One region of the Stenotrophomonas sp. YJH_SMC_119 genome, then DNA from elsewhere that is predicted to be linked to it. Evidence: riboswitches for the same ligand, from Rfam matches in the RefSeq annotation. Region 1 holds a riboswitch; the other holds the start of a gene.
The links. Region 1 has a riboswitch for glycine ahead of AC5P6S_RS12860 (trimeric intracellular cation channel family protein). Riboswitches for the same ligand answer to the same signal wherever they lie in the genome.

Region 1 (11,672 bases):
CTGCCGGATGATGGCCCGCGCGAGGTACAGATGCTGGCCGCCGCGATCGGCACCGGTCGAGAGCGCCTGCGTGCGCAGGCCCAGGACATGACCCATATGCTGGCTGCAGTGGCGCACGACCTGCGCACACCATTGACCGGCCTGCGACTGCGCGCCGAGTTCGCGCCCACACCACAGGCGGCCCGGATGGTGGCGGACATCGAGCGCATGGACACGATGATCGAGCAGGTGCTCGATTACGCACGCGGTGAACTGCAGCCGTTGCAGATGCGCCCGCTGGATCTGGCCGCGCTGCTGGAGGAGTGCGTGCAGGCAGCGTTGCTGCGCGGTGTCGAGATCTCCATCCAGGGGCCGGACAGTCTGCCCTGGCACGGCGACGCGCTGCTGCTTCGGCGCGCGTTCGACAACCTTATCGACAATGCCGATCGCTATGCCGGGGCGGTGGAACTGCGACTTGCCGTGGTTGAGCGAGGGGTCCAGCTGGAGGTGATGGATCGGGGCCCAGGTATCGCCGAGGGCGACCGAGTACGCCTGCTGCAACCGTTCCAGCGCAGCGAGCGTTCTCGTAGTCGCACCACCGGTGGAGCGGGACTTGGGCTGGCAGTGGCCGCCAATGTGGCGAGGCGGCACGCGGGCGAACTGCAGCTGCTGCACCGGGAGGGCGGCGGGCTGATTGCGTGCCTGCTGCTGGGAAAGTTCACCTGATATCGGCTGTGGTTTACAGGCAGCGGCTGTTCGGCTGTATGATTAGGCGCCTAACCATATCGCGTGCGTGAGATGATCGAAGCCAAGCACCATGCCCTGATCGAGGAAGCGCAGCGACGCGGTCACGCCAACATCGCGCCGCTGCGCCTGTGTTTCCAGCTGCTCTCGCTGTCCTCGTCGATCGATCGCGACTGCGCCGCGCGGCTGGCACCGCATGGGCTCAGCGAGGGTCGCTTCATCGTGCTGTTCCTGTTGCACGGGGCCGGTGGCGCACTGCCGCCGCATGTGCTGGCCGAGCGCGCCGGCGTGACCCGCGCCACCATCAGCGGCCTGCTCGATGGCCTGCAGCGCGAAGGCCTGCTGCAGCGTCGCAACGATGACGGGGATGGCCGCCGCCTGCAGATCGTGCTGACCGCACCGGGAAAGCGTTTGGCCGAATCGCTGTTCGAGCAGCACACGCAATGGATCGGTGGGCTGTTCAACGGCCTGGATGCTGATGAACAGCAGCAGCTGTCACAGCTGCTGCACAAGGTCTGGCAGCACACGGACGCCGGGCGGGAATCCGCAGCATGAGCACGGCCATTCCTGCGGAACGCCGGCAAGCACTCAACACCGGCCGCGTCCCCGCCACCCATCTGGCAGAATGCCTGGCAGTGGATTTTGCCGCGCTGCTGCAGGTGGTGGCGCCTGCGCTTGCACCGGAGGCGCTGCAACGCATGCGGGACGCCTCAGGCAAGGGCATCACGCTGCGCATGGCCCTGGCTGCGCAACTGCTGCGTGAGGCGGGGCAGGGGGCGCCTGCGCTCTGGCAGCATCACAGCTCCGATACAGTGCGCGGCTGGGCCTGCTACCTGATCGGCAGAGATGCCCGCGCAACGCTGGCAGGGAAGCTGCAGCAGATGCGCACACTGGCCGATGACCCCCATTTCGGTGTGCGCGAATGGGCGTGGCTGGCACTACGCACGGACATCGTTGCCGCACCACTGCAGGCGCTGGAGCACCTGCAACCGTGGTCACAGGAAACATCGCCGTACCTGCGCCGCTTCGCCTGCGAAGCACTGCGTCCGCGCGGTGTCTGGGCCACGCACATCGCACTGTTCAAGCAGCACCCGGAACATGCATCCGCGCTGCTGGAAGCACTGGCCGACGATCCGGAACGCTATGTGCAGGATTCGGTCGGAAACTGGCTCAACGATGCCGGCAAGACTCAGCCGCAGTGGCTGCGCCAGCTGTGTACGCGTTGGCAGCATGAGCGCCACAGCGACGCCAACGCCTACATCCGCAAACGCGCGCTGCGCTCGCTCCGGTAGTGCCGGCCGCTGGCCGGCAACCCCCGAACCCTCAAGGAAGAACCACCATGTCGCACACCTTCATCGAGCTCTACACCGCCACCCCTGCCTGGACCACACTTCCGCCCGAGCAGCGGAACGCCTTCTTCGCCCGTATCGGCGCCGGCATGCAGCAGTTCGATCCGGTCCGCATCACGCCGCTGGCGATGGGCCGCATTGCCTCGGGCGTACCGCACGGCAGCGATGAGCAGTTCTATGCGGTCTGGCGCTGCGCAAGCCGCGAGGAGGTCGACGCGTTGATGGCCGGCATTGCCGCTACCGGCTGGCATGAGTACTTCACCACCACCCAGGCGGTAGGCGCGATGGACAGCATGGCCCAGCACCTTGCCGACCTGGCCGCCTTGTAGCGGGGCGGCAGACGCCGGCAGATCCCGGTGCTGGGCATGGGTGGCACATGCGCCTGTCACCCAGACGCGGTAAACAGGACATTGCCCATTTCCATCCGCAGGAAGGTCGATCATGCAGAGCACGCTCCAGGTCACGCTGTTCGGCCCTCTTGGCGACAGCCCGGCGTTGCAGTTGCCGGGGCTGGAGGGGCCGTCGGTGGCCATCCAGGAATCGGCCCTGCGGCGCTTGGTTTCCGATCTTTACACCGCGCGTTCCCTGCTCAACCCCGAGCAGCTGGACGAGGCCCGGCAGGAACTGGATCGCGTGCTGGAACGCTGGGCCGACATCCATGAGGGCCTGCTGCTGGACGTGGAAGTGCATGGCAAATGAGCGACGTTGCGTGGTTGCCGCCGCGTGGGCAGGGCCGGCGCGCATCTCGCTGAACCGCGTCCCCAGTTGCGGATGAAACATTTTGCACTGCGCAAAAGCTGTGCTATCAATACAACCCATGAACGCAGCCGCCACCCGCTTTTACTGGTATTACTTTCCGAAGCCACTGGCGGAGGAAGGACTGCGCTCACCCTGAAGAAAGCTTCAGACGCATTCCCGAAAGCCGCCAGCGAACCTGGCGGCTTTTTTCATGCCGCCACGCTGGGGACCCCCAACGTTCCGGAGACCTCCCCCAATGCCCCCGCACACCGACGACCTGCGTATCCGCACCATCGAACCGCTGACACCGCCTGCCCAGCTGCTGGCGATGCTGCCGTGTGACGATGAAGCCTCCGACACCGTCAGCGCCTCGCGCGCGGCCCTGCACCAGATCCTGCATGGCCGTGACGACCGCCTGGCAGTGGTGGTTGGCCCATGCTCGATCCACGACCCGAAGGCCGCCATCGAGTACGCCCAGCGCCTGAAGCCGCTGCGTGACGCGCTGGCCGGGGAACTTGAAATCGTGATGCGCGTGTACTTCGAGAAGCCGCGCACCACGGTGGGCTGGAAGGGCCTGATCAACGACCCGGACCTGGATGGCAGCTTCAGGATCGACAAGGGCCTGCGCATCGCCCGTGGCCTGCTGCGCGACATCAACAAGCTCGGCCTGCCGGCCGGTGTCGAGTTCCTCGACGTGATCTCGCCGCAGTACATCGCCGATCTGGTGGCCTGGGGCGCCATTGGTGCGCGCACCACCGAAAGCCAGGTGCACCGCGAACTGGCCTCGGGGCTGTCGTGCCCGGTCGGCTTCAAGAACGGCACCGATGGCAACGTGAAGATCGCCGCCGACGCGGTGGGTGCGGCCTCCAATCCGCATCACTTCCTGTCGGTCACCAAGCAGGGCGGCACCGCCATCGTGTCGACCACTGGCAACCCGGATTGCCATGTGATCCTGCGCGGCGGCAAGCAGCCGAACTACGATGCAGGCAGTATCGCCGAGGCCTGCCAGGCGCTGGCCAAGGCCAAGCTGCCGACGCGCCTGATGATCGACGCCAGCCATGCCAACAGCCTGAAGAACCCGGACAACCAGCCGAAGGTGATCGAGGACATCGCCGTTCAGTTGGAAGACGGTGAACAGCGCATCGTCGGTGTGATGATCGAGAGCCATCTGGTCGGTGGTCGCCAGGAACTGGTGGAAGGCCAACCGCTGGTCTACGGGCAGAGCATCACCGATGGCTGCATCGACTGGGACACCACCGTGACGGTGCTGGAGCGACTGGCCGCGGCCGTGCGCGCCCGTCGCGACGTGAAGGTGTCCGAAGCCGCTTGAGTGCGGCACGTGTGTGGATGGCGGCCAGCGCCTGCGGGGGTGCGGCCGCGATCAGGGCCGGTCGGAGTTGGAGACCGGCCCATCTGCACCGGCGATGCGCCTGGCGCTGCGCATGAGCGACAGCGCCAGGTACATCGCCGGGGTGGTGCGGATTCCGCCGCGCGAACCTCAATGCACTTCGTCGTGGTACACGAACTTCGGCATTTCCCAGCGGTAGTGGATCGCCAGCAGGCGCAGCGCGAAGCCGCCGCCGAGGCAGCACAGGATCGCGGTGGCGTCGGCCACGCCCCAGTGCAGCAGCAACAGGTAGGCCGCGCCGGTCAGCAGCGCGATGATCGCGTACAGCTCCTTCTGGAAGATCAGCGGCACCTCGTTGCAGAGGATGTCGCGCAGCACGCCGCCGAACGCGCCGGTCAGCATGCCGGCGATCAGCACGATCGGCATCGCATGGCCGGCTTCGCGCGCAATCGAGCAGCCGATCAGGGTGAAGGCGATCAGGCCCAGGCCATCGAGCACCAGGAAGGTGCGGCGGAAGTGGTGCATCCAGCGCGCCACCCAGGTGGCGATCAGCGCCGCGCACACGGTGAAGCCCAGGTACTCGGGATGCTTCACCCAGCCCAGCGGGTAGTGGCCGAGCAGGATGTCGCGCAGTGAACCACCGCCGAGGGCGGTGACGCAGGCGATCATGACCACGCCGAACAGGTCCATGCGGCGGCGGCCGGCGGACAGCGCGCCGGTCATGGCTTCGGCGGAAATGGCGATCAGGTAGATGATGGACAGCAACATGGGGCAGGCTCCGGGCGCGGTGGGGCCGGCCATGCGCGGACGCCGCCATTGCCTGCGCAATGACGGAATGACGATGACCGGTGCCGCTCCCGCTGTCCTTTTGCCTGAGAGTTCAGCGGCATGGGCCGCGTGCCCCTTCGGCGGATCGTCCCGGGCATGCCCGGTGACCTCTCTCCAGCTCGGCGAGTCGAATGCATGGTTGGTGGGATTCCAGCCCACCGGCCTGAGCGATCATGGGAGCCTGCGCCTTCGGCGGGCGCCAGCGCGGCGCCTCTCTCCTGCATTCGGGCGCCAGTATATCCGCTGCAGTGCAGCACGGCATAATCCGGGCATGGCCCCGTCCCTCCGCCCGTGGTTCCTGTACCTGCTCGAATGTCGCGATGGCAGCTATTACGCCGGCATCAGCACCGACGTGGACGCGCGTTTCGCCGCCCATCAGGCTGGCAAGGGCGCGCGCTACACCCGGGCCCGGCCGCCGCTGCGGGTGCTGGCCGTGCGCGAGTACCCGGACCGGGCCGCCGCCTCGCGGGCCGAATGGCAGCTCAAGCAGCAGCCGCGCGAACGCAAGCTGGCCTGGCTGCAGGCGCCGGATCCTGCGCTTCTGTAAAGCCGAGCCCACGCTCGGCTGTTGTTGCTGCTGCCTGATGGTGAAGCCGAGCATGGACCCGGCTCTACAGTAGATCCACGCCATGCGTGGATGGGCGCTTCCAGTCATGCCATGATCGCCACACCCATCGACACATGGATCCGTCCGATGAAGAACTGCGGGATACTGCTGTTGACTGCCTGCGCGGCCCTTCTGGCCTGCACCCAAGCACCGTCGCCACCGCCACCGCAGCATGGGCAGATCGGCACCGCTGCTGAGCTGGCTGCGTATGGCCCGAGGACACCCGAACCGATCCACCTGCGTCGTGACCGGGTCCCTCCCGATCTGGTCGATCTGATCCCGTTCGCGGAAAAGTGGGGGATCGGCGATGACGTGCTTCGCAATGAAATGCGGGAGCGCGCCACTGACGCGGAAAAGCAGGCATTGATGAATGCGCTGGCGGGGCGCCATGCGCGCATCACCGCCTGGTTGGACAGCTTCCCGCAGGGGCAGCCCATGTCTGAAGAAGCCGCTGCGTTCATGTACATGCAGCTGGGCACCGACGAAATGGGCCTGATGCCGTAGATCCACGCCATGCGTGGATGCGGCTTGCATATGCCATGATCGCCCAGCCCTCAGCGCTGGAGACCCGGATGTCCACCGTCGCCCTGTTGTTCGCTCTCTCCGCGTCAACCAGTCCCGCTGCCGACCCGGCCACCCTCGCGGCCATCGAAGCCACCTGCCATGACTACGTCGACGGCCAGCTGGAGGCCGACCCGCAGCGCGTCGCCCGCTCCCTGCACCCGGACCTGGCCAAGCGCGCGGTCCTCGGCGATACGCCCGACGAGCGGCTGGGCCTGCGCCGCATGTCGAAGGAAGAACTGGTCGCGCTGACGAAGCAGGGCGCGCTGAAAACCCCGAAGGATCAATGGGACCGCCGCTGCACGGTGCTGGACGTGACCGGCAATGCCGCCTCGGTGCGATTGGAAACGCCGTGGTTCGTCGATTACTTCCACATGGGGCGCTTCGACCAGCGCTGGGTCATCGTCAACGCGTTGTGGTACCCGAAACCGAAGGCGAAGTGAGCACGATGCGTGCCGCCGGTAAGGCATGGGTCTCCGTCGTCGTACTGGCCGCCGGCATCGCACTGCTGCCTGGCCTGCTGTACCTGCTCGGGCTTGCCCTGGTGGGCGGTTGGCCGAAGCCAGCAGACCGTGCGCCCAGTGGTGTGGCTGCGTGCAGCAGTGAACCGCGAACAGGATTTCAGCCGATGAATCCCTGGAGTTTCGCCGCGCAGTTCTTCGACGACGACGCGATGAAGAAGAAGGTGCCAGAGGTGGAACGGGAGGCGTTCTGGATTGCCCGCCGCCATCTTTGGCGGCAGCCACGGCACGACATGCTGCGCTGGCATCTGAGCAGCACGGCACTGACGATCTGGATTACCCGCAACTGGAGTGCCGCGCAGATTGCCGACACCGCAAGGAAGGAGGACTTCTGCCGCGCATGGTCGAAACGGCGGGCGCCCGGCGGCCCGATGAAGCGGTAGATCCACGCCATGCATGGATGATGTTGACGGAGTCAGAGCCCTTTCCTGCGGAAAGGGATCGGACCGCGTGGCAGCCGGCCAGCGGCGGGCACTACCGCCTCGGTCGCCGGTCTTCCTGGTCATCGCCGAAGATGATGCGTGCGCTGCGCTGGTAGCTCCAGTACGCCACGGCCCAGTTCAGCAGCACCACGATGCGGTTGCGGAAGCCGATCAGGAAGAACACGTGCGCGGCCAGCCAGAACCACCAGGCCAGCACGCCCGACAGCTGCAGCCGCCCCAGGTGCACGATCGCGGCCATGCGACCGATGGTGGCCAGGTTGCCGTAGTCGGCGTACTTGAACGGGCCGGGCTCGGGCTTGCCGTGCAGGCGTGCGCGGATCACCTCGGCCACGTATTTGCCCATCTGCTTGGCAGCGGGTGCCACGCCGGGTACCGGCTTGCCGTCGGCCTGGCTCAGTGCGGCCAGGTCACCGGCCACGAACAGCTCCGGGTGATCGGGCAGGGTCAGGTCCGGTTGCACCGGCACGCGGCCGGCGCGGTCCAGCGGCACGTCCAGCGTGCGCGCCAGCGGTGAAGCGGCCACGCCGGCGGCCCAGACCACGGTGCGGGCCGGTACGAACTGGTCACCGAGCGTGAAGCCCTGGCTGTCGATGTCGCTCACCGGGGTACCGGTCAGCACTTCCACGCCCAGCTTTTCCAGCTGGCGGCGTGCTTTCAGCGAAAGTACTTCCGGGAACGAGGACAGCACGCGCGGGCCGGCCTCGACCAGCCGCACCTTGGCGCTGGCCGGGTCGATGTGGCGGAATTCGTTGCGCAACGTATGCCGCGCGATCTCGGCCAGGGTGCCGGCCAGTTCAACACCGGTGGGACCGCCACCGACCACCGCGAAGCTCAGCCATGCGGCCTTCTTCGCCGGGTCCGGTTCCGCCTCGGCGCGCTCGAACGCCAGCAGCAGCTTGCGGCGCAGCGCGATCGCATCGTCCAGCGTCTTCAGGCCGGGCGCATCATCGGCCCACTGGTCGTTGCCGAAGTAGGCGTGGGTGGCGCCGGTGGCCAGCAGCAGGCTGTCGTAGTCCAGCGTGCTGCCATCGGCCATGCGGATCTGCCGGGCCTGCTTGTCGATGGCGACCACTTCGCCGAGGCGGACTTCCACGTTGCGCTGGTGGCCGAGGATATGGCGCAGTGGTGCAGCGATATCCGGCGCGGACAGGCCGGCGGTGGCCACCTGGTACAGCAGCGGCTGGAACAGATGATGGTTGCGGCGGTCGACCAGGGTGATGCGTATGCGCTCGCGGGCCAGGGCACGGGTGGCCCAGAGACCGGCAAAACCGCCGCCGACAACAACCAGGTGGGGAACGCGCTCGCGACTCATCGACTCACTCCAGTGGGGGCATTGGGGGAAGCGCCTGGCATCTTCGCACGGCGGCCGCCTGTCACGTCAGCGCCCGCGTGGATCGGCGATACTCGGGTTCAGGCAACCGCCCGCGAGGAGTCCATGAGCGAACCGGAAAAGCGCATCGCCCTGTTGATCGACGCCGACAATGCGCCGGCCTCGAAGATCGACGAGGTGTTGGCCGAAGTGGCCCGCTATGGGGTGGCCAACGTGCGCCGCGCCTATGGCAACTGGAAGAGCCCGCGACTGAAGGGGTGGGAAGCGGTGCTGCATGAGTATGCGATCCGTCCCATCCAGCAGTTCGCCTACAGCAAGGGCAAGAATGCCTCGGACATGGCGATGGTGATCGATGCCATGGACCTGCTGTACGCGCGCAACCTGGATGGCTTTGCCATCGTCTCCAGCGATGCGGATTTCACCCCGATGGTGATGCGCCTGCTGACCGATGGCGTGAAGGTGTACGGTTTCGGCGAGAAGAAAACACCCGAGCCGTTCGTCAACGCGTGCTCGAAATTCACCTACCTGGAAGCACTGGGCCAGACCCACGCCAGCGTGCCGGATACCGAACAGGCATCCAGCGAACAGGCCTCGAACGAGCCGGTGGCCAACGACGATGCGCGCCCGCGCAAGAGCGGTGCGGAAATGCGCAGCGACACGCGGCTGGTGAAGATGCTGCGCCGCGCGGTGTCCGCGGCCGAGGGCGAGGATGGCTGGTCGCACCTCGGCCCGGTCGGCAGCCAGATCGGCAACCAGGCGTCGTTCGACCCGCGCAACTACGGCTACGGCAAGCTCAGCGATCTGCTGGCAGCGATCGGCCTGTTCGAACTGAAGAAGGATGGCAAGTCGTCCTACGTGCGCGCGCTGCCGAAAAAGAACCGGTAATGCCGGCCGCTGGCCAGCGAGGAACCGGTAGTGCCGGCCGCTGGCCGGCAATCCCCGGATGCCAGATTCCGCATCCCGCATGCACACACCCCGCCCGATCAGGGGTATCGTTGCCGCTCGCATTGCCAGCAAGGATTACCCGCATGTTGAAGATCTGGGGCCGTCGCAATTCCAGCAACGTCCGCAAGGTGCTGTGGTGTGCCGAGGAAATCGGCCTGCCGTACGAGTCCATCGAGGTCGGTGGCAGCCACGGCGGCACGCAGACGCCGGAATACCAGGCGATGAATCCCAATGGCCTGGTACCGGTGATCGAAGACCACGGCCTGCCGCTGTGGGAATCGAACGCCATCGTGCGCTACCTGAGTGCGCGCTACGCGCTGGGCACGCTGTACGCCGAAGACCCGATGGAACGCGCCCAGGCCGAGAAGTGGATGGACTGGAGCACCTCGCGCATGGCGCCGCTGTACACCGACCTGATCTGGGGCATCATGCGCACCGCTCCGGCCGACCGCGACGAAGCGCGGATCAATGCCGCCATCGTGCGCGCCGGCGACTACCTGGCGATGGCCGATGCCACCCTGGCCAAGCAGCCGTGGCTGTCCGGCGAGACATTCGCGATGGGTGACATCCCGCTGGGCTCGCTGATCTATGCCTGGTTCGAACTGCCGATCCAGCGTCCGGAACTGCCGCACCTGGCCGACTGGTACGCCCGTCTTCGCGAGCGCCCCGCCTACCAGCGCGGCGTGATGTCGCCGCTGACGTAAGCGAAAGCGTCGGGGGTCAGAGCCCTTTTCTGCGAAAAGGGATCCGACCCCAGGGCATCGGGGTCGGATCCCACCCGACGGGTGGGCTCTGACCCCTCAATAAAGATCCGTCGGATCCACATCCAGCGACCAGCGCACCTTGCGTGCTTCCGGCAGCGCATACAGCTGCGGTACCAGTTGCGAAAGCACCCCGTGCAGCGGTGGCCGCTGCGCGGCAGACAGCAGCAGCTGGGCGCGCTGGTAACCGGCGCGCCGTGGCATCGGCGCCGGCATGGGGCCATAGGCCTCCACCACGTCCTGCTCGCCCAGCAGCTGTCGCGCTGCCAGCAGGAATGCATTGGCATGCTCCACCTGCTGCGCTTCGGCGCGCATCAGCGCCAGATGCGCGAACGGCGGGAATCCTGCGGCCTGGCGCTGGTTCAACTCGGCCTGCGCAAACGGGTGGTAGCCACCGCTGACCAGGGTCTCCAGCAGTGGGTGCCCCGGGTGATGCGTCTGCAGCCAGACTTCGCCCGGGTCGCGCGCGCGTCCGGCGCGACCGGCGACCTGGATCAGCTGCTGCGCCAGTTTCTCGCTGGCGCGGAAGTCGGCCGAGAACAGGCCCTCGTCGATGCCGACCACCACCACCAGGGTCAGCTTGGGCAGGTCGTGGCCCTTGGCCAGGATCTGCGTGCCGACCAGGATGCCGGGCTGGTCGCCCAGTTTCGCCAGCTGTTGTTCCAGTGCATCGCGTCGCGAGGTGGTGCTGCGGTCGATGCGCACCACCGGGAAGTCGGCGAAGGCGGCGGTGAGATGTTCTTCCAGGCGCTCGGTGCCGATGCCCTGCGGTTGCAGCGCCAGACTCCCGCACGCGGGGCATGCCAGCGGCGCCGGTTGCCGCGCACCGCAGTGATGGCACTGCAGGCGACGACCGCCGCCATGCACGGTCATCGGTGCATCGCAGCGGTTGCATGGCGCGGTCCAGCCGCAGTCGTGGCACAGCAGTACCGGCGCATAGCCACGGCGGTTCTTGAACACCAGCACCTGCTGGCCGCGCTGCAGGTGCTCGCCAATGCCGGCCAGCACGTCGGCCGAGAGGCCGTCATGCAATGGTCGCTTGCGCACATCAAGGATGCGCACGCGCGGTGGCCGCGCATCACCGGCACGCTGCTTCAGGCGCAGGTGGGTGTAGCGCCCGGCATAGGCGTTGTGCAGCGTCTCCAGTGAAGGCGTAGCGCTGCCCAGCAGAACCGGAACGCCCAGCGCCTTGCCCCGGACCAGAGCGAAATCGCGTGCGTGGTAGCGGATGCCGTCCTGCTGCTTGTAGCTGCCGTCATGCTCCTCGTCGACGATCAGCAGGCCGGCCTGCGGCAGCGGCGTGAACACCGCCGAGCGGGTGCCGACGATCACCCGTGCCTCGCCGCGCGAAGCCGCCGCCCAGACCCGGGCGCGCTCGTTGTCGTTCAACCCCGAATGCAGTGCATGCACGGCGATGCCGAGGCGGCCGCGGAAGCGTGCCAGGGTCTGCGGGGTGAGGCCGATTTCCGGCACCAGCACCAGCGCCTGCTTGCCTTGGGCCAGGCAGTGGATGATGGC
Region 2 (11,672 bases), on a different contig from region 1:
TCGCCAACCGCGAACCGGGCTGGTGCCTGACCTGCAAGCGTCCGCTGGTGGTCGATGGGGCCATCGAGGGCCTGATCGGCATTTCCCGCGACCTTGGCCAGAAGGACAGTCTGGGTACCCAGTACGAGCAGCTGCGGCTGGCGCTGGCCCACCTCAACGCGCACTACGCCGAGAACGTGCGCATGCAGACCCTGCTGGACATCACCGGCTTTTCGCTGTCCAAGCTGGAGCGCAGCTTCCGCAAGGTGTTCCAGATGACCCCGCAGCAGGTGCTGACCCGGCTGCGGATCCAGATGGCCATGCACCTGCTGCACGGTGACGAGAGCATCGCCAGCATCGGCCAGGCCTGCGGTTTCAGCGACCAGAGCGCCTTTACCCGCAAGTTCAAGGCTGAAACCGGTTTCTCGCCGCGTGCCTACCGCGCCCGTATTGGTGGCAGTGTCGGAGAGCCGGCACTGGCCTGAGCCGCCTGCTGCGCTGTGCCTATCCCCGCGGGCATGGGACAGGGTAAGGTGTCGCCCCTGTAGCCCGCCGCCAGCCCTGCCGATGCCCAACTCGATTCCGACCGCTTCGCCGTCCCGCCTCGGACATTCGCTCAAGCCCCGCCAGCTGATCATGATGGGCCTGGGCAGCGCCATCGGTGCCGGCCTGTTCCTCGGCTCGGGCGTGGGTGTGCAGGCGGCCGGTCCGGCGGTCCTGGTGTCGTATCTGGTCGCCGGCGCGCTGGTGATCATCGTGATGAACGCTCTGGGCGAAATGGCGGCGGCCAAACCGACCAGCGGCGCGTTCTCGGTCTATGCCGCCGATGCCATGGGCGCCACCGCCGGTTCCACCGTCGGCTGGTTGTGGTGGGTGCAGCTGGTGATCGTGATCGCCGCCGAGGCGGTGGGAGCGGCCGGGCTGCTGGCCACCGTCTGGCCAGCAGTACCTGTACCGATGGCGGCGCTGGCCTTCATGCTGTTCTTCACCGCGATCAACCTGCTCGGGGTGAAGAACTTCGGCGAGTTCGAATTCTGGTTCGCCATCCTCAAGGTGGCGGCGATCCTGGCCTTCATCGCCATCGGCGTGGCGCTGCTGATGGGCTGGCTGCCGCAGGTGACCTCGCCGGGCCTGAGCAACTTCACCGAGCATGGTGGCTTCGCACCGAAGGGCCTGGCCGGTATTGGCGCTGCACTGCTGGTTGTCGTTTTTGCCTTCGGTGGCACCGAGATCGTCGCCGTTGCGGCGGCGGAGACCGAAGATCCGGAGCGCAGCATCGCCCGTGCCATCCGCACCGTGGCGTGGCGCATCCTGGTGTTCTACATCGGCTCGCTGAGCGTGATCATCGCCGTCGTGCCGTGGACCAGCGAAGCGTTGAAGTCGCCGTTCGCCGCCGTGCTGGACATTGCCCGTATTCCGGGCGCCGGCACCGCCATCACCCTGATTGCGGTGATCGCGCTGCTGTCGGCACTCAATGCCAACCTCTACGGCGCCTCGCGCATGATGTATTCACTGGCGCAGCGCCGCGAAGCGCCGGCGGTGCTGGGCTGGACCGATCCGCGCCAGGTGCCGGTGATTGCCGTGCTGGCCAGCGTGCTGTTCGGTTTCGCCGCCACGGTGATGGAACTGCTGTTCCCGGACCGGGTGCTGCCGGTGCTGCTGAACATCGTCGGTTCCACCTGCCTGCTGGTGTGGACGCTGTCGCTGGTCTCGCAACTGGTGTTGCGCCGCCGCGCAGATCGCCTGGGTACCCGGCTGCCGTTCCGCATGGCGGGCTTCCCGTGGCTGACCTGCTGCGCGCTGGCGATCCTGGCGCTGATCTTCGGCCTGCTGCTGAGCGAGTCGCACACCCGCCTGCAGTTCCTGTCGATGGTGGCGCTGACCGCCACGATCGCCGCCGGCAGCGCCATCGCACGGCGCATGCGCGAGGCGTGACTGGAGCTGCCGGCCAGCGGCCGGCACTACCACGGGGGCTGCACATCTGCCGTGCCATCCTGATCGTGTGGGCCGTCATCGGCCCGTCGACCGGGAGTACCGCATGCTGCGCAGTCGCCCCTTCCTGATGTTTACCGGCCAGGCCGAGGCCGCGCTGGCCCTGTACGCCGAGGCCTTCGCCGATTTCCGCCTGCTGGCAATGCAGCGCCATCCGGACGGCGCCGGTGCCGGCGTGCCCGGGCAGGTCCGACAGGCCATCTTCCTGCTCGGTGGCACCCACTACCTGTGCTTTGACAGCCTGGACGTGCACGATTTCACCTTCAGCCCGTCGATCTCGCTGTTCGTCGAGTGCTCCGGCGCCGAGCAGTTCGAGCGCGCCGCGCGCGTGCTGGGCGAGGGCGGCCACTGGCTGATGCCGGTGGGCGACTATGACTTCAGCAACCGCTACGGCTGGGTGCAGGATCGCTTCGGCGTGTCGTGGCAGTTGAGCCTGGGGCAGATGCCGGACCCGTGATCGGGATTACCGTGGGTGTGGACCCTGGTCCACCCGCCCTCATGAAAACGGCCCGCTTGCGCGGGCCGTTCTCTTTACCGATGCCGCGAGGAATCAAGCCTCGACTTCATCATCCTTGTAGGCATCGACCGGGATGCAGGCGCACATCACGTTCTTGTCGCCGTACACGTTGTCGACGCGCGCCACCGGCGGCCAGTACTTGCTCTGCTTCAGGCTGGCCAGCGGGAAGGCAGCCAGTTCGCGCGGGTAGGCGTGGGTCCACTCGCTGGCGGTCACCGCGGTGGCGGTGTGCGGCGCGTTCTTCAGCGGGTTGTCCTCGCGGTCCAGCCGGCCGTCTTCGATCGCGGTGATCTCCTCGCGGATCTGGATCATCGCGTCGATGAAGCGGTCCAGCTCGTGTAGCGATTCGCTCTCGGTCGGTTCGACCATCAGCGTGCCGGCCACCGGGAAGCTCAGGGTCGGGGCGTGGAAGCCGAAGTCGATCAGGCGCTTGGCGACGTCCTCGGCGCCGATGCCGCTGGTCTTCTCCAGCGGGCGTACGTCGAGGATGCACTCGTGTGCCACCAGGCCGTTGCGGCCGGTGTACAGGGTCTTGAAGTGCGGGGCCAGGCGCTTGGCGATGTAGTTGGCGTTGAGCTGCGCGACCTGGGTGGCCTTGCGCAGGCCTTCGCGGCCCATCATCGCGATGTACATCCAGCTGATCGGCAGGATCGAGGCGCTGCCGAAGCTGGCGGCGCTGACCATGCCGACCGGGCCGTTGTCACCCAGCTTGCCCGGCAGGAACGGGGCCAGGTGTTCCTTGACCGCGCACGGGCCGACGCCCGGGCCGCCGCCGCCGTGCGGGATGCAGAAGGTCTTGTGCAGGTTCAGGTGCGAAACGTCCGAACCCCATTTGCCGGGCTTGGCCACGCCGACCAGGGCGTTCATGTTGGCGCCGTCGGTGTACACCTGGCCGCCGTGCTGGTGGATGATCTCGCAGATCTCGACCACCTCTTCCTCGAACACGCCGTGCGTGGACGGGTAGGTCATCATGATCGCGGCCAGGCGGTCGCTGTACTTCTCGGCGTTGAGGCGGATGTCTTCCACATCGACGTTGCCGTTGGCATCGGTCTTGGTGACCACCACCTTCATGCCGCACATCTGCGCCGAGGCCGGGTTGGTGCCGTGCGCCGAATCCGGGATCAGGCAGATGTCGCGGTGGCCTTCGCCGCGCGAGCGGTGGTAGGCGCGGATCGCCAGCAGGCCGGCGTACTCGCCCTGTGCGCCGGAGTTCGGCTGCAGGCTGACCGCGTCGTAGCCGGTGCATTCGACCAGCATCGCTTCCAGCGTGTCGATCAGTTCCTTGTAGCCCAGCGCCTGGTCGGCCGGCACCAGCGGGTGGATCTGCGAGAACTCCGGCCAGGTCACCGGGATCATCTCGGCGGTGGCGTTGAGCTTCATGGTGCACGAACCCAGCGGGATCATCGTGCGGTCCATCGCCAGGTCCTTGTCGGCCAGCGAACGCAGGTAACGCAGCAGTTCGTGCTCGCTGTGGTGGGTGTTGAACACCGGGTGGGTCAGGAACGCGGACTGGCGCAGCAGGCCGGCCGGCAGCGCGTCGGCGGTGCTGGCATCCAGCGCGTCGACGTCCAGCGAGGCACCGAACACCGCAGCCACGGCGACGATGTCGGCGCGGGTGGTGGTCTCGTCCAGGCTGATGCCGACCGAGTCGCTGTCGATCGCGCGCAGGTTGTAACCGGCGGCGCGTGCCTTGGCATGGATTTCATCGGCATGCACGCCGGTGACGTGCAGGGTGTCGAAGAAGTCGCCACCGACCTGCACGCCGGCATTGCGCAGCGCTGCGGCCAGGATCGAGGCCAGGCGGTGCGTGCGGCGGGCAATGCGGGTCAGGCCTTCCGGGCCGTGGTAAACGGCGTACATCGAGGCCATCACCGCCAGCAGCACCTGCGCGGTACAGATGTTGGAGGTGGCCTTCTCGCGGCGGATGTGCTGTTCGCGGGTCTGCAGGGTCAGGCGGTAGGCCGGGTTGCCCTGGGCATCGATCGAAACGCCGATCAGGCGGCCCGGCATCGAGCGCTTGTAGGCGTCACGGCAGGCCATGAAGGCGGCGTGCGGGCCACCGAAGCCGAACGGCACGCCGAAACGCTGGCTGTTGCCGACCACGATGTCCGCGCCCCATTCGCCCGGGGCAGCCAGCAGGGTCAGGGCCAGCAGGTCGGTGGCCACGGCCACCAGGCCGCCGCGTGCGTGCACGGCATCGACCAGCGCCTTGTAGTCGCCGACCTGGCCGAAGGTGTCCGGATACTGCAGCAGCAGGCCGAACGCTTCTGCTTCCAGTGCTTCGGCCGGGGTGCCGACGCGCAGCACGATGCCCATGGGCTCGGCGCGGGTACGCAGCAGTTCCAGGGTCTGCGGGTGCACGGCGTCGTGCACGAAGAAGGTGTCCGACTTCGACTTGGCCGAACGCTTGGCCAGAGTCATCGCTTCGGCGGCGGCGGTGGCTTCGTCCAGCAGCGAGGCGTTGGCGATTTCCATGCCGGTCAGGTCGGCGCACAGGGTCTGGAAGTTGATCAGCGCTTCCATGCGGCCCTGCGAGATTTCCGCCTGGTACGGGGTATAGGCGGTGTACCACGCCGGGTTTTCCAGGATGTTGCGCAGGATCACGTTCGGCGTGTGGGTACCGTAGTAACCCTGGCCGATGAAGCTGCGCAGCACGGTGTTCTTGTCGGCGATCGCACGGATCTTCGCCAGTGCCTGCACTTCGGTCATCGACTCCGGCAGTGCCAGCGGTGCCGGCGACTTGATCTTGGCCGGCACGATGGCGTCGGTCATCGCATCCAGCGACGCGTGGCCGACGACGGCGAGCATCTGCGCGATCTCGGCGTCGTTGGGGCCGATGTGGCGCTCGACGAACGCGTTGTGGTGCTCGAGCTCACGCAGGGAAGGGGTGTTCTGGGACATGGCGAAGGATCCGTCAGGAAAGGGCACACGCACGGGCACAAGCCGCCGGTCGGCGGTCTGCGGGGCGCCCCTCTGTCCTTTTGCCTGAGAGTTTAAAAGCGCGGCGGACCGCAGCTTCGTGCCCCTTCGGCGCCGGATCGAACCGGTCTCTCCAGAGTTGTGTTACGGGTGGTATCGGGCCTGAGCGATTACGGGCGTTGCGCCTTCGGCAGCGGTGTTCCGCTTCTCCCACCGTGTTGCCCGCCGATTATAGCCCGTTGCGGGCGCGGCGGCCGCCTTCGGACCTGGCGGCCGCGCCTGAATGGCCGATGGCCCGTCCGTGCGTTTTGTGCACTGCTGCATGGCATCAGGCGCATTCCCCACCTATGATGGGCGGATACCCGAATTCATCTGGCGCCGTCCCTGCTGCAGGGGACCGGCGCCCGCCGTGCGTGCCGCGCATGGCCCTGCCGGACGCCTTTCCCATGACCGCCGCTGTTGCTCCCTCCACCCGCCGCATGGCCCTGCTGCTCGCCGGCCTGGCCATGTTCGGTCCGTTCTCGATCGACACCATCTTCCCCGCGTTCCCGCAGCTGGCCCAGCGCCTGGCGGTGGACGAAGTGGCGGTGCAGCAGACCATCAGCGTGTACCTGCTGTTCTACGGCCTGATGAGCCTGGCGCACGGTCCGCTGTCCGACGCCTGGGGCCGCAAGCGGGTGATCCTCGGTGGCCTGGTGGTGTTCGTCGGCGCTTCGGTCGGCTGCGCGCTGTCCACCGACCTGACCACGCTGCTGGCGTTCCGTGCGCTGCAGGGCCTGTCAGCAGGCGTCGGCATGATCGTCGGCCGCGCGGTGATCCGCGACCTGTACCACGGCCACGATGCGCAGCGCCTGATGAGCCAGGTATCGATGCTGTTCGGCATCGCTCCGGCCATCGCACCGATCATTGGCGGCTGGATCCTGCTCAGTGGCGCCGGCTGGCCACTGATTTTCTGGTTCCTGGTGGTGTTTGCGCTGCTCCTGCTGGCGGCCACTGCACGCTACCTGCCGGAAACCCATCCGGTGGAGGCACGGGTGCCGTTGTCACCGCGCGTGCTGCTGCGTGATTACGTGCGCATCGGTTTCAACCCGCGGTTCCTGCGCCTGGCGCTGGCCGGCAGCATCGGTTTCGGCGGCATTTTCCTGTACATCTCCTCGGCGCCGGTGTTCGTGATGCAGCACCTGCATCTGGGCGAGGGTGGTTTTGCCTGGCTGTTCATCCCCACCATCGGCGGCATGACCACCGGCTCGTTCCTGTCCGGGCGCATGGCCGGGCACACCACGCCCACCCGCCAGGTGTCCATTGGTTTCGGCCTGTGTGCGCTGTCGGTGCTGCTGAATGTCGGCTACGTGGCGCTGTCGCCGCAGTTCGTGCTGCCGTGGGCGGTGCTGCCGATCTTCCTGGGCGGCATGGGCATGGCATTGATCTTCCCGATCCTGGCGCTGGCGGTGCTGGACATGTACCCGCACCAGCGCGGCCTGGCTTCGTCGCTGCAGGCCTTCGTGCAGCTGATGATCAGCACGGTGGTGGCCGGCGTGGTGTCGCCGCTGCTCAGCGCCAGCCCGCTGCACCTGGCGCTGGGGCAGGCCGCGTTCTTCGCCGCCGGCTTCGTGTTCTGGTACTGGGAACACCAGCGTGAACGCGCGGCACAGGCGGCCTGCACGGGCCATTGAGCAGCGCGCAGGGGTAGGGCCGGCCGCTTTGCCCGCAACGCTTGCGAAGAGGAACGACCGGACTAGGCTGGGCACTCCAGCCAGCCGGTGCGTGGATGCACGACAGCCAGCCAATCCGATGTCGTTGCATGAGGTTCCCCATGGCTGCGCAGCAGACCTACCGCCTGTTCGAGGTGGCGCTGAAGGAGCGCCGCGTTCTTTCCCCTTCCCTGGACCGCATGGTGTTCACCGGTGCCGACGTGGCGCGGATGAAGACCGAAGGCCCTGACCAGCGCATCAAGGTGTTCTTCCCCTTGCCCGGCCAGGAGGTGCCGCAGGTCCCCAGCGGTGAAGACTGGTACCCACGCTACCGGGCCCTGCCGGACGACAAGCGCCCGCCGATGCGTACCTACACCATCCGCCAGTTGCGCGCCGAGCAGGGCGAGGTCGACGTCGATTTCGTCATCCATGGCGAAACCGGCCCCGCCTCGCGCTGGGCCATGCACGCCCGCCCTGGCGACCGCGTGGTGCTGCTGGCCCCGGACGCCGACTGTGCCGGGAGCAGCGAGGGCTGGGAGTGGAAGCCACCGGCCGGTGTCGGCCAGGTGCTGCTGGTGGCCGATGAAACCGCGTTGCCTGCGGTGGCCGGCATCCTCGAGGAACTGGCGGCCATGGTCGACCCACCGCGCACGCTGGCGCTGCTGGAGGTGGCGCAGGCCGGTGATGCGGTGCACCTGAAGGCGCCCTCCAGCGCCGAGCTGGTCTGGCTGCCGCGCGGGCAGGCCGCCTACGGACAGCGGTTGCTGCAGGCGGTCCAGGCGCGGTTGGCAGCGACCTCGGGCGTGGCTGCCGGCGATGCGCTGGAGGAGATCGACGTCGATACGCAGATCCTCTGGGAGCAGGCCGAAACCGGTGTGGCCGGGCCGCTGTATGCCTGGGTGGCGGGCGAGGCGGGGGCGGTGATGGCGATCCGTCGCCATCTGGTGCGCGACTGCGGGCTGGACCGCCGCGCGATCACCTTCATGGGCTACTGGCGGCACGGCAAAGTGCTGGACTGAGGGGTGTGAAGCGGTGCTGCGGGCGGGGTGCGCTATCCTTGCGCCCCCCTTCGCAGCGGTACCGCACCATGTCCACCAGCTCCAAGACCCGCCGCGACCAGCGCCGTCGCCAGGAAAAGCAGGCCGCCAACAAGGCCGCCGCGCAGGCCTCGCCGGTGGAGCCGCATGCGGAACTGCGCGATGCACAGCGCACCCTGCTGGCCGGTGTCGTGCGCCGCGACGGCGAATGGGTGCTGGGCATGGATGGCCGCATCGCGGGCCACAGCGAGAGCGCTGCGCAGGTGCTGGCGCTGATCATGCAGGCCGGTGAACTGCACGAGCGCAACGGCACGCCGGTGCGCCTGATGTACTCCGATGCGCTGCGCGATGCCGCACAGGCCGAAGCCAGGGAGAAGGGCCAGACCTTCGAGGAATTCAAGGCCGAGCTGGCCGCAGCGATGGCCGCGAAGAAGAACAGCTGACCGCTGTTGCGGTAGAGCCGGCCGCTGGCCGGCTGCCAGACGGATTTCCACCGTGCAGTTGCCGGCCAGCGGCCGGCACTACCAAAAAGGGACGGATCCTTTCGGATCCGCCCCTTTTTTCATTTCGCCGCCGGGGCCGCGTTGGCCTGCCAGCCGCAGATCTGGCCTTTGACTGCTGTTTCGGTAGAGCCGGCCGCTGGCCGGCTGCCAGACGGATTTCCACCGTGCAGTTGCCGGCCAGCGGCCGGCACTACCGGAAAGGGGCGGATCCTTTCGGATCCGCCCCTTTTCTCATTTCGCCGCCGGGGCCGCGTTGGCCTGCCAGCCGCACATCTGGCCTTTGACTGCTGTTTCGGTAGAGCCGGCCGCTGGCCGGCTGCCCGTTGGGTCTTCATCGCGTAGTTGCCGGCCAGCGGCCGGCACTACCGGAAAGGGACGGATCCTTGCGGACCCGCCCCTTTTTTCATTTCGCCGCCGGGGCCGCGTTGGCCTGCCAGCCGCACATCTGGCCTTTGACTGCTGTTGCGGTAGAGCCGGCCGCCGGCCGGCTGCCAGATGGATTTCCACCGTGCAGTTACCGGCCAGCGGCCGGCACTACCGGAAAGGGGCGGATCCTCGCGGATCCGCCCCTTTTTTTATTTCGCCGCCGGGGCCGCGTTGGCCTGCCAGCCGCACATCTGGCCTTCGTTCTGCTGCTTCAGCCACTCGTTGACCGGGGTGAAGTACTCGATCATCGGGCCGGCATCGAGCTTGTCGGTACCGGTCAGCTCCTTCAGCGTGGCCTGCCACGGCTGGCTGGCACCCTTGCTCAGCATCGCCCAGTACTTCTGGCCGGCTTCCTTGTTGCCGTAGAAGGTGCACTCATGCAGCGGGCCCTTGTAGCCGGACGCGTCGCACAGGCCCTTGTAGAACTGGAACTGCAGGATGCGCGCCAGGAAGTAGCGGGTGTACGGAGTGTTGCCCGGCACGTGGTACTTCGCGCCCGGATCGAAGAACTCTTCGCCACGGGTGCTGGCCGGCGCCACGCCCTGGTACTTGGCCTTCAGGTCCCACCACGCCTTGTTGTAGTTGTCGGCAGTAATCGAGCCATCGAACACGCCCCAGCGCCAGCGGTCGATCATCAGCCCGAACGGCAGGAACGACACGCCTGACAGCGCCATGCGCATCTGGTTGTTGATGACCGCCTCGCGGCTTTCGGTCGGCGCATCGACCAGGCCGATCGAGCTGAGGTACTTGGGCGTCATCGCCAGCACGATGGTGTCGCCGATCGCTTCATGGAAGCCATCGTTGGCACCGCCCTGGAACAGCGGTGGCAGCGGGTTGTAGGCCAGGTCGTAATAGATGTGGCCCAGCTCGTGGTAGATGGTGGTGAAGTTCTCTTCGTTCGGCTTGATGCACATCTTGGTGCGCACGTCGCCTTCCATGTTCATGTCCCAGGCGCTGGCGTGGCAGACCACGTCGCGGTCGTCAGGCTTGATGAACTGGGTTTTTTCCCAGTAGGACTGCGGCAGCGACGGCATGCCCAGCGACACGTAGAAGTCCTGCGCGCGCTCGGTCATCTGCTTGGCGGTACGCAGTTCGGCCTCGCGCTGCGCCTTGTACTGCGCGGCCACGTTCGCATCCTTGCCGGCCTTGGCCAGCGCCGCGCTCAGGTTGGTCTGGTACTGCTTTTCCAGCGCCGCGGTGATGTCCAGGCTGCCGGCGCCCGGGTACGGTTCCAGCTGGTCCCACAGGTTCGACCAGTCCTGCTGCCACATGTTGCCCAGCAGGTGCGCGGCGATCAGGCCATTCCCCACTTCGGCCTTGTCCTTGCCATAGGTCTTGTCCAGCTTGCCGCGCGCGTAGCAGTGCAGCTGCTCGTACATCGGCTTGACCTGTTCCCACAGGCGGTCGGTTTCCGGGCCGATCTGCTCCGGCGGCATGTCGTAGCCGCTGCGCCACATCTGGCCGGCATCGGTGAAACCCATGCCCTTGGCGCCTTCGTTCACCAGGCCGACGAACTTCTGGTAGTCGCCGCGCATGCTCTTGGTGGTGCTGTGCCAGCCCTGCCAGGCGTCAAGCTGATTGTCGTAGTCGCGGCTGCGCGCCAGTACCTGTTCCAGCTCGCCCAGCTGGCGGCAGGAGTTCGGATCGTTGGCGTCGGTGCAGTACTTGCCGGCGCCGTAGCTGCCTTCCATGCGGGTGGCGATCTGGGTCAGCTCGGCCAGCTTGGCCGGATCGCGCGGCGCCGGCATCGAGGACATCAGTTTCAGCAGGTGGATCGCACGCTTGCTGTCCTCGCTCATCGGCTTGCCATCGAATTTGGCGGCCTGTTCGATCCAGCTGTTGAGCTGGGTCAGCGAGCGCTCGTTGGCCTTGGCCGCGATGCGTTCGGAATCACTGTTGATGTAGGTGGAAGACAGCCACTGCGCCGAGGTCATCTCCGGGTAGGCGGCCTTGAATTCGGCATTGATGCGGGCCACGAACTGGTCGGCGGTTTCGCCGGCCGGGGCGCTGCTGCTGGCGGTATCGGTGCCTGGGGCAGCTTCCTTCTTGCAGGCGGCCAGGGCCAGCGTGGCGGCGGCGATTGCCGAGGCCAGCAGGAGATGACGGTGTTTCACGGGCGGTCCTTGGGTGGTGAACGACGGCCGAAGGCTAGTGGGCAGTGGCTGCGACCGCAAGTGGCGGAAGTCGGCCGGGCGGCGCCCGGCACCCGCAGAGGCTTTCAAGCAACGGCGAAGGCCGAAGCAACAGCGGACTATCCGTGGTTTGGCGGGGCGGTGTCGGAGTGCGGGGACGCCGCAAGTACGTCCGTGTAGGCTTGGCAGCCGCATCCATGCGGCTGACACCCCGCACTCCGACACCGCCCCACCTCTGACAGATTCCATGTGCTGTCGGTAGGTGTCGACCTTGGTCGACACATCTGTCAGATATCGACAATCAAAATGGGGTCGGATCCGTTTTCCTACGGAAAACGGATCCGACCCCATCGGCATGTCCAACAGAGCGCGGAAAACTGTCGAAGGCGGGGTGGGTCCGGTGGCGGGGGCGTGAGCCGCATGGATGCGGCGACCGAGCTTACATGGACGTACTTGCAGCGTCCCCCGCCACCGGA

Region 2: it holds a riboswitch for glycine, as region 1 does, so the genes downstream of both, gcvP (aminomethyl-transferring glycine dehydrogenase) here and AC5P6S_RS12860 (trimeric intracellular cation channel family protein) in region 1, are expected to answer to the same signal.

What each region holds. Positions count from the first base shown of each region.
Region 1 covers NZ_JCAFRP010000007.1:158,507-170,178, forward strand. Annotated here, with positions in the region: gene AC5P6S_RS12830 (sensor histidine kinase) at 1-705, shown strand, start outside; gene AC5P6S_RS12835 (MarR family winged helix-turn-helix transcriptional regulator) at 778-1,278, shown strand; gene AC5P6S_RS12840 (DNA alkylation repair protein) at 1,275-2,015, shown strand; gene AC5P6S_RS12845 (DUF6616 family protein) at 2,063-2,401, shown strand; gene AC5P6S_RS12850 (hypothetical protein) at 2,514-2,771, shown strand; gene AC5P6S_RS12855 (3-deoxy-7-phosphoheptulonate synthase) at 3,067-4,140, shown strand; gene AC5P6S_RS12860 (trimeric intracellular cation channel family protein) at 4,309-4,926, opposite strand; glycine riboswitch at 5,009-5,114, opposite strand; glycine riboswitch at 5,128-5,217, opposite strand; gene AC5P6S_RS12865 (GIY-YIG nuclease family protein) at 5,258-5,533, shown strand; gene AC5P6S_RS12870 (hypothetical protein) at 5,555-6,097, shown strand; gene AC5P6S_RS12875 (nuclear transport factor 2 family protein) at 6,166-6,597, shown strand; gene AC5P6S_RS12880 (hypothetical protein) at 6,603-7,058, shown strand; gene AC5P6S_RS12885 (NAD(P)/FAD-dependent oxidoreductase) at 7,150-8,430, opposite strand; gene AC5P6S_RS12890 (NYN domain-containing protein) at 8,554-9,333, shown strand; gene AC5P6S_RS12895 (glutathione S-transferase family protein) at 9,477-10,097, shown strand; gene AC5P6S_RS12900 (primosomal protein N') at 10,194-11,672, opposite strand, start outside.
Region 2 covers NZ_JCAFRP010000001.1:257,263-268,934, reverse strand. Annotated here, with positions in the region: gene AC5P6S_RS01260 (helix-turn-helix transcriptional regulator) at 1-464, shown strand, start outside; gene AC5P6S_RS01255 (amino acid permease) at 547-1,914, shown strand; gene AC5P6S_RS01250 (VOC family protein) at 2,018-2,428, shown strand; gene gcvP (aminomethyl-transferring glycine dehydrogenase) at 2,522-5,389, opposite strand; glycine riboswitch at 5,452-5,554, opposite strand; gene AC5P6S_RS01240 (multidrug effflux MFS transporter) at 5,854-7,080, shown strand; gene AC5P6S_RS01235 (siderophore-interacting protein) at 7,221-8,117, shown strand; gene AC5P6S_RS01230 (hypothetical protein) at 8,186-8,578, shown strand; gene AC5P6S_RS01225 (M2 family metallopeptidase) at 9,214-11,178, opposite strand.